DNA from 2 places in the Pseudomonas sp. 300 genome. Region 1 is predicted to be linked to the other one. Evidence: predicted binding sites of a transcription regulator. Region 1 holds the regulator's gene; the other holds the start of a gene.
The links. The regulator FliA, encoded in region 1, starts transcription of late flagellar genes. The targets are predictions, from matches to a motif close to CTAAAGTTTNNNNNNNNNNNGCCGNTAA.
Positions count from the first base shown of each region.

Region 1 (4,569 bases):
GCGTGCAAATGCAGGAAGAACCCAGCGAAGAAGCCATGGCTGACATGTTCGCTGATATTTACCACAGCCCGACCAAGCAGGTTGGCTGAGGTATTAATGAACAGTTTTTGTACCTACATCGATGGTCTGCCATGCATTGTTCAGTTGATGAACGCGCAGCCAGTAATGTGGCCTCCGTCTATGCAAGACAAGGTAAAGAAATAACATGGGCAGCATGCATCCCGTACAGGTGATCGCGGTGACCGGCGGCAAAGGTGGCGTCGGGAAGACTAACGTGTCAGTGAACTTGTCCCTGGCTCTAGCTGAGCTCGGCCGGCGCGTGATGCTGCTGGACGCCGATCTGGGGCTGGCGAACGTTGACGTCCTGCTGGGACTGACACCCAAACGTACCCTGGCCGACGTCATTGAAGGCCGCTGTGAGCTGCGCGACGTGTTGTTGCAAGGCCCCGGCGGAATCCGCATCGTCCCGGCCGCGTCCGGCACTCAAAGCATGGTGCATCTGAGCCCGGCTCAGCATGCCGGTCTGATCCAGGCCTTCAGCGATATCGGCGACAACCTCGACGTGCTGGTGATCGACACCGCTGCAGGGATTGGTGACTCGGTAGTCAGTTTCGTTCGTGCCGCGCAAGAAGTCTTGCTGGTGGTCTGCGACGAGCCGACCTCGATCACCGACGCCTACGCCCTGATCAAACTGCTCAACCGCGACTACGGCATGAACCGCTTCCGGGTCCTGGCCAACATGGCCCAGAGCCCGCAGGAAGGCCGCAACCTGTTCGCCAAGTTGACCAAGGTCACGGACCGCTTCCTCGACGTCGCCTTACAATACGTCGGTGCGGTGCCGTACGACGAAAGCGTGCGCAAGGCTGTGCAGAAGCAGCGCGCGGTCTATGAAGCCTTTCCGCGCTCCAAGTGTTCCCTGGCTTTCAAGGCCATCGCACAAAAGGTCGATACCTGGCCGCTGCCCGCCAACCCGCGTGGGCACCTGGAGTTTTTCGTCGAGCGCCTCGTGCAACAAACGGCAGGACCCGTGCTATGACCGCCAGCGGTTACAACCTCTACAAGAAGTCGGCACGTGACGCGCAGTACGAGCTGATCGAGCGTTACGCGCCACTGGTCAAACGCATTGCCTACCACTTGCTGGCGCGACTGCCCGCCAGCGTCCAGGTCGAAGACCTGATTCAGGCCGGGATGATCGGCCTGCTTGAAGTGTCCACCAAATACGACGCCAGCAAAGGCGCGAGTTTCGAGACGTACGCGGGCATTCGAATCCGCGGCGCCATGCTTGATGAAGTGCGCAAAGGGGACTGGGCGCCACGTTCGGTCCACCGCAATACCCGCATGGTCAGCGACGCAATTCGCTCGATTGAAGCTAAAACCGGCCGTGACGCTAAAGATCACGAAGTTGCGGCCGAACTCCAATTGAGTCTCGACGATTACTACGGGATTTTGAACGACACCCTGGGCAGCCGGTTATTCAGTTTCGACGATCTGTTGCAGGACGGCGAACACGAAGGGCTGCACGAGGATGGCGCGAGTGCTCATCTCGAGCCGTCACGCGATCTGGAAGATGAACGCTTCCAGGCGGCGCTGGCGGACGCGATTGCCAATTTGCCGGAGCGTGAGCGACTGGTGTTGGCGCTGTACTACGACGAAGAGTTGAATCTCAAGGAAATCGGTGAGGTCCTGGGGGTCAGCGAATCTCGGGTCAGCCAGTTACACAGCCAGTGCGCGGCCCGTTTGCGGGGGCGTTTGGGGGAGTGGCGAGCGCGCTGAAGGCAGTGTGGGGACACTGCGAACGTGGCTGGTGTGGTGTTGAACTGCGCCGGTCTCGATCTGTTGTGCTCCAGACAGTCATTGAGTGCTTTGCCGGATTGATTGAAATGGCGCGTCCAGGTGCTGGGGGCGTTTAAGACTGCTTGGAGGTCGAATTGGACAAGAACATGAAAATCCTCATCGTTGATGACTTCTCAACGATGCGGCGGATCATAAAAAACCTGTTGCGTGACCTTGGGTTCACCAACACGGTCGAGGCCGACGATGGCGTTACTGCCATTCCGGTTCTCAACAGCGGAAGCATCGACTTTCTGGTAACGGACTGGAACATGCCTGGCATGACCGGTATCGATCTGCTGCGTCATGTGCGCGCCGATGAAAAGCTCAAGCACCTGCCGGTGCTGATGGTGACCGCTGAAGCCAAGCGCGAGCAGATCATCGAAGCGGCCCAGGCCGGCGTAAACGGCTATGTGGTCAAACCCTTCACGGCCCAGGCGTTGAAAGACAAAATCGAGAAGATTTTCGAACGCATCGGTTGAGAAACTGCGCCACGGGGGAGCTATGGACCACAAAGAATCTTCACAGGGCGATTTTGAATCGACCCTGAAAAAACACGCGGTCGAACTGGTCGAAAGCCTTGAAAAAGGCAGGTTCGGCGACGCTGTGCAACTGATCCATGAGCTCAACCAGACCCGTGACCGCGGCCTGTATCAGGAAGTGGGCAAGCTCACCCGCGAGCTGCACAGCGCGATCGTCAATTTCCAGATTGACCCGCACATGCCGCAAGCCGAGGAAGTGTCCCAGATCACAGATGCCACCGAGCGTCTGGGTTACGTTGTCAAGCTGACAGAGGCCGCAGCCAACCGCACCATGGATCTGGTCGAAAACTCCACGCCGTTGGTCAACAGCCTGAGCGATGAAGCCCAGGCGCTGAGCACGGACTGGGGGCGGTTCATGCGTCGCGAAGTCGGGGCTGAGGAGTTTCGTGAACTGGCACGGCGTGTCGACGGTTTCCTGACACGCAGCAGCGTGGATAACCGTGCAGTGTCGAGCAACCTTAACGACATTCTGCTCGCTCAGGATTACCAGGACCTCACCGGTCAAGTGATCAAGCGTGTGACCCAACTGGTCACTGAAGTTGAAAGCAACCTGCTCAAGCTCGTGCTTATGGCCAGTCAGGTGGACCGCTTTGCGGGCATCGAACATGACCGTGAAGCGATGCTTGCAGAAAAAGATCCGCAAAAACATCTCTCTCAGGGTGAAGGTCCGCAGATTCATGCCGATAAAAGAGAAGACGTTGTGTCCGGTCAGGACGATGTGGACGACTTGCTATCCAGCCTAGGGTTTTAGAATTTTAGGCATTTTAGGTTTTTAGACCTGTAGGAGCACACCCTTAATGAGCTTCGGCGCCGATGAAGAGATCCTTCAGGATTTCCTGGTTGAGGCCGGCGAGATTCTAGAGCAACTGTCCGAACAGCTGGTCGAGCTTGAAAGCCGACCGGATGATGCGGACTTGCTCAATGCAATTTTTCGCGGTTTTCACACTGTAAAAGGGGGCGCCGGCTTCCTCCAGCTCAACGAGCTGGTGGAGTGCTGTCACATCGCCGAGAACGTGTTCGACATCCTGCGCAAGGGTGAGCGTCGCGTCGACTCGGAACTGATGGACGTGGTTCTCGAAGCGCTGGACGCGGTGAACAGCATGTTTACCGAAGTCCGCGAGCGCAGCCCGATAACGGCTGCCACACCTGAATTGCTGGCGGCCCTGGCCCGTCTGGCCGAGCCGCAAACCGCCGAGCAAGCCGCACCGGTGGCTGAAGTGGTGGAAGAATCGGTTGCCGAAGCCGAATCAGGCGACATCACCGATAACGAATTTGAACAACTGCTGGACTCGCTGAACGCCGTCAAGGCGCAGGCTGAGGCCCCGGCGGCGGCTCCGCAGCCGGCCGGCGATGCCGCGACCAGCGACGAAATCACCGATGCCGAGTTCGAGTCGTTGCTCGATCAACTGCACGGCAAAGGCCAGTTCGCGGTCGACGCGGTGGCTGCACCCGCGGTGCCAGCCGCACCGGCAGCGCCGAAAGCGCCAGGCGACAGCTCCGACATTACCGACGACGAGTTCGAAGCACTGCTCGATCAGCTGCACGGCAAGGGCAACTTTGCGGTCGACGCGCTGGAATCCGCCATTGCCTCGGTACCGACCCCGGCTGTGCCAACCGCCGCAGCGGCCGGCGGCGATCTGATCTCGGATCACGAGTTCGAATCGCTGCTCGACGAATTGCATGGCAAAGGCAAGTTCACTGAAGTCGGCACAGGTTCTGCCGCTTCTTCAGTCGCAGCGCCTGTTGCCAAAGCCCCGGCACCTGTTGCCAAGGCACCCGAGCCGAAAGCCGAAACACCGAAACCTGCCGCCGCTGCTGCACCGGCGCCTGCCCGTGCACCGGCCGCGCCACCGGCGGAAAAACCGGCCAGCGAAGCCGAGACCACCGTGCGGGTCGACACCGCGCGTCTCGACGAAATCATGAACATGGTCGGCGAGTTGGTACTGGTGCGTAACCGCCTGGTTCGCCTGGGTGCCAACAGCGCCGATGAAGCGATGTCCAAGGCCGTGTCGAACCTTGACGTGGTCACGGCCGACCTGCAAACCGCGGTCATGAAGACCCGGATGCAACCGATCAAGAAGGTCTTCGGGCGCTTCCCGCGTCTGGTTCGCGACCTGGCTCGCCAGCTCAAGAAAGAGATCAACCTGGAGCTGGTCGGCGAAGAAACCGACCTCGACAAAAACCTTGTCGAGGCCCT
Region 1 is NZ_JAVLRV010000002.1:2,742,222-2,746,790, reverse strand. Features, by position in the region: gene flhF (flagellar biosynthesis protein FlhF) at 1-89, shown strand, start outside; gene fleN (flagellar synthesis regulator FleN) at 206-1,036, shown strand; gene fliA (RNA polymerase sigma factor FliA) at 1,033-1,773, shown strand; gene Q7W83_RS18920 (chemotaxis response regulator CheY) at 1,941-2,312, shown strand; gene Q7W83_RS18915 (protein phosphatase CheZ) at 2,335-3,123, shown strand; gene Q7W83_RS18910 (chemotaxis protein CheA) at 3,170-4,569, shown strand, end outside.

Region 2 (4,569 bases), 650 kb from region 1:
GCCTTGGTGACTTCGCCTTCGACTTCTTCGACATGCAATTCAAGCTGCGGGATCAGTTTGTTGATCTCGATGTACAGCTTCGAGCTGTCCTCGGCCTGACCGGAAATGATCAGCGGGGTACGGGCTTCGTCGATGAGGATGGAGTCGACTTCGTCGATCACGGCAAAGTTGAGTTCGCGCTGGAATTTTTCTTCCATGCTGAACGCCATGTTGTCGCGCAGGTAGTCGAAACCGAATTCGTTGTTGGTGCCGTAGGTAATGTCGGCGGCGTAGGCCAGACGTTTCTCTTCCGGCGGCTGGAATGGCGTAACCACACCGACCGTCATGCCGAGGAATTCGTAGAGCGGACGCATCCAGTTGGCGTCACGGCGGGCCAGGTAATCGTTCACGGTAACCACGTGCACGCCTTTGCCGGACAACGCGTTGAGGTAAACACCCAGTGTGGCCACCAGGGTCTTGCCTTCACCGGTACGCATTTCCGCGATCATGCCTTCATGCAAGGTCATGCCGCCGATCAGCTGGACATCGAAGTGGCGCATACCCATGACGCGCTTGCCGGCTTCCCGGGCGACCGCAAAGGCTTCCGGCAGCAGCTTGTCGAGGGTTTCCCCTTTGGCGATGCGGGCCTTGAACTCATCTGTCTTGGCACGCAATTGATCGTCCGAAAGGGCCACCATTTGCTCTTCGAAGGCATTGACGAGTTGCACCGTCTTGAGCATGCGTTTGACTTCACGCTCGTTCTTGCTTCCAAAAAGTTTCTTTAACAAAGGCGCAAACATATCGGCAGGATCTTCCACACTAAAGGGATGGAGGGCGGCCCCGTGAGTCGCCCGTGCAGCCCTCATGGCCGCATGCGAACGAGCATTCTACCCGGAAACGATGGTGAGGAAAGTGGCGTTATTCCACGATGCATGCACTGCGCTGTAACGGGGCTCACTTAAAATAAGGGCTTTTTGCTGAACTTCAAGCCAGTTACAGCAGAAGTTACTTGTTGATTTAATGGGTAAAGCGCGCGCAAAGCAATGGGTCGGGTGCATCCGGTGCTTTCTGCTACCATGGCGGCTCTGTTACTTCAGGTGTCTGATCATGGCATTTCGCCCTCTTACGGCCAGAGCACCCGCCGTTCTGCTTCGCGAAGCCAAACCGCTGAAAGCCATTTTTGGCCACGCTCAACGCCTGGGTCATTTACAACGTCTGCTCGAAAGCCAATTGCAGCCCGCCGCCCGCGAGCATTGCCATGTGGCGTCGTGGCGCGAAGGCAGTCTGTTGCTGATTGTCACTGACGGTCATTGGGCAACTCGCCTGCGCTATCAACAGAAGCGTCTGCAACGGCAGTTGCAGATGTTTGATGAGTTCGCCAGCCTGACCCGGATTCTGTTCAAGGTACAACCACCGACCGTTCAGCAAGGGGCGGCAGGGCATACCATCAGTTTGTCCAGCGATGCCGGCGCGACCATTCAGGCAACGGCTGAGGGGATCAGTGATCCGAATCTGCGGGCGGCGCTGGAGCGACTGGCGGCTCACGCCAAACCAAAAGACTGACATCTAACCCATGTGGGAGCGAGCAGGCTCGCTCCCACATTTGACCGTGCCCGCTTGCTAGCGGCGTTTGCTACCGCCGAGCAGCGAACCCATCAACCCCCGCACCAACTGCCGCCCCAACTGATTGGCCGCCTGTCGCATCGCCGATTTCAACGCCTGCCCCGCCGCCGTGCCGAGGAATTCCCCGGCCTTGTCGGTGAAGCTCGGTTCCTCTGGTGCAGGTTTGCCCGGCGCCGGTTCGGCTTCTGGCGCCAAGCCTTTGCGTCCCATCAGCACTTCATAGGCCGATTCGCGGTCCACCGGTTTGTCATACCGCCCTTTGAACGGCGAGCCGGCGATCAGCACGGTGCGCTCGGTTTCACTCAGCGGTCCGATCCGCGATTGCGGCGGCGCGACCAATACGCGCTGGACCATTTCCGGCGTGCCCTTGTCCTGCAACGTGCCGACCAGCGCCTCGCCAATCCCCAGTTCGGTCAACACCGACAAGGTGTCGAACGCCGGGTTTGGCCGGAAACCATCGGCCACCGCACGCAGGGATTTCTGCTCCTTGGCGGTGAACGCACGCAAGCCATGCTGGATGCGCAGGCCGAGCTGCGCCAGCACGTCATCCGGCAAATCGCCCGGCGATTGGGTGACGAAATACACGCCCACGCCTTTCGAGCGAATCAACCGCACGACTTGCTCCAGTCGCTCCTGCAACGCCTTCGGCGTATCGGCGAACAACAAATGCGCTTCGTCGAAAAACAGCGCCAGCAGCGGTTTGTCGGCATCGCCGCGCTCCGGCAGTTGCTCGAACAGTTCAGCCAGCAGCCACAGCAGGAACGTCGCATAGACTTTCGGCGCCTCATGCACCAGACGACTGGCATCGAGCAAGTGAATGCGCCCACGCCCCTCGGCGGTGGGTTGCAGAATGTCTTCGAGTTGCAGCGCGGGCTCGCCGAACAAGGCTTCAGCGCCTTGTTGCTCCAGGGTCGCCAATCGACGCAACAGGGCCTGGCTGGAACCCGTGGTCATCAACGCGGCGTCATCGCCCAGCGATTCGGGGTGGTCACGCAGGTGATTGAGCAGCGCCTTCAGATCCTTCAAGTCCAGCAGCAACAGGCCTTCGCGGTCCGCGACTTTGAACGCGGCATACAGCGCCGATTGCTGGCTGTCGGTCAACTCCAGCAGGGCGCCAATCAACAGCGGCCCCATTTCGCTCAAGGTTGTACGCAATGGATGACCGGACTGACCTTGTATGTCCCACAAGGTGACCGGGTACGCCTGCGGCGTGTGATTCAGCCAGGGCATCCCGGCGATACGCTCGGCAATTTTGCCTTGAGGGTTGCCGGCCGCCCCAAGACCACACAGGTCACCTTTGATATCCGCCGCAAACACGGCCACGCCAGCATCACTGAACGCTTCGGCCAGTTTTTGCAGGGTGACGGTCTTGCCGGTCCCCGTTGCGCCCGCGACCAGTCCATGACGATTCGCCAGACGCATGGCCTGGGCGATCGGTTGCCCCGCGAGATCGGCACCGATAACAAGTTGAGAGGAATCAGGCATTTGGTCACCTTTGGTTAATCTTTGATCCTGCGCGGCCGATACAAAAGACTGAAAAGCCTCGGTAATCCCCCTAAGGAGAGGACGGAAATATCAGCTTGTTTTCATGACCGCCCACAGTGCGCTTCTTTATAAAAGCACGCCCTGGGCATTAAGACCTTAGCGGAACCCCAAGCCATGAACAAAAACCTGCGCTTCAGCCATAAAATCCTGCTTGCCGCCGCCCTCATCGTCATTGCCGCGTTCGCCTCGTTCACGCTGTACAACGACTATCTGCAGCGCAACGCCATTCGCAAGGACCTGGACAACTATCTGCAAGAAATGGGCAGTGTGACGGCCAACAATATTCAGACCTGGCTGACCGGCCGCAGTCTGCTGATCGAAAACCTCTCACAGAACGTCGCGCTGAACGCTGAAATCGGCAACGTCTCCAAGTTGCTGGAGCAGAAGGCGATGGCGTCGACGTTCATGGGCGTTTATCTGGGCAACAAGGATGGCACCTTCATCATTCGCCCGGACAGCAAAATGCCGGACGGTTATGACCCGCGCGCCCGCCCTTGGTACAAAAGTGCCCAAAGCACCAGCGGCTCGGCACTGACCGAACCCTACATCGATCTGGCGTCTGGCCAACTGGTCATTTCCATCGTCAACAGCGTGCTCAAGGACGGTCAAAATATCGGTGTGGTCGGTGGTGACCTGAGTCTGCAAGTGATCGCCGACAGCCTGAATGCGCTGGACTTCGATGGCATGGGCTATGCGTTTCTGGTCAGCGCCGACGGCAAGATCCTGGCGCACCCGGACAAAGCGCTGGTGATGAAGTCCCTGACCGAGGCGTATCCGAAAAACACGCCACGTATCAGCAGCGACTTCAGTGAAGTCGAAGCCGATGGCAAAACCCGCATCGTCACCTTCACCCCCATCAAAGGCCTGTCTTCCGTCAACTGGTACATCGGTCTGTCGGTGGATAAAGACAAAGCCTTCGCGAAGCTCAGCGAATTCCGCGCCTCGGCGGTCGTTGCGACCGTCATTGCGGTCGCGATCATCATCGCCTTGCTGGGCATGTTGATCCGCATCCTGATCCAGCCGCTGCATGTCATGACCCGCGCCATGGCCGATATCGTCGATGGTGAGGGCGACCTGACCAAACGCCTGACTATCCAGAACAACGATGAATTCGGTTTGCTCGGCACCGCGTTCAACCGTTTCGTGGAGCGCATCCACACCTCGATCCGCGAAGTGTCTTCGGCTACCGGCCAGGTCAACGAAGTGGCGCTGCGCGTAGTCGCCGCGTCCAACTCGTCGATGTACAACTCCGACCAGCAAGCTTCGCGCACCAGCAGCGTCGCCGCCGCCATCAATCAGCTCGGTGCCGCTGCGCAGGAAATCGCGCGCAACGCCGCCCAGGCGTCGAGTCAGGCCAGCGATGCCCGCAGTCTCGCCGAAGACGGCCAACAAGTGGTGGATCGCAGCATTGTCGCGATGAAC
Region 2 is NZ_JAVLRV010000002.1:3,396,910-3,401,478, forward strand. Features, by position in the region: gene secA (preprotein translocase subunit SecA) at 1-779, opposite strand, end outside; gene Q7W83_RS22100 (DUF721 domain-containing protein) at 1,087-1,542, shown strand; gene Q7W83_RS22105 (helicase HerA-like domain-containing protein) at 1,600-3,087, opposite strand; gene Q7W83_RS22110 (methyl-accepting chemotaxis protein) at 3,262-4,569, shown strand, end outside.
Region 2: Q7W83_RS22110 (methyl-accepting chemotaxis protein) is a predicted target of FliA. The motif match lies at 3,102-3,129, and genes of this name have one in related genera.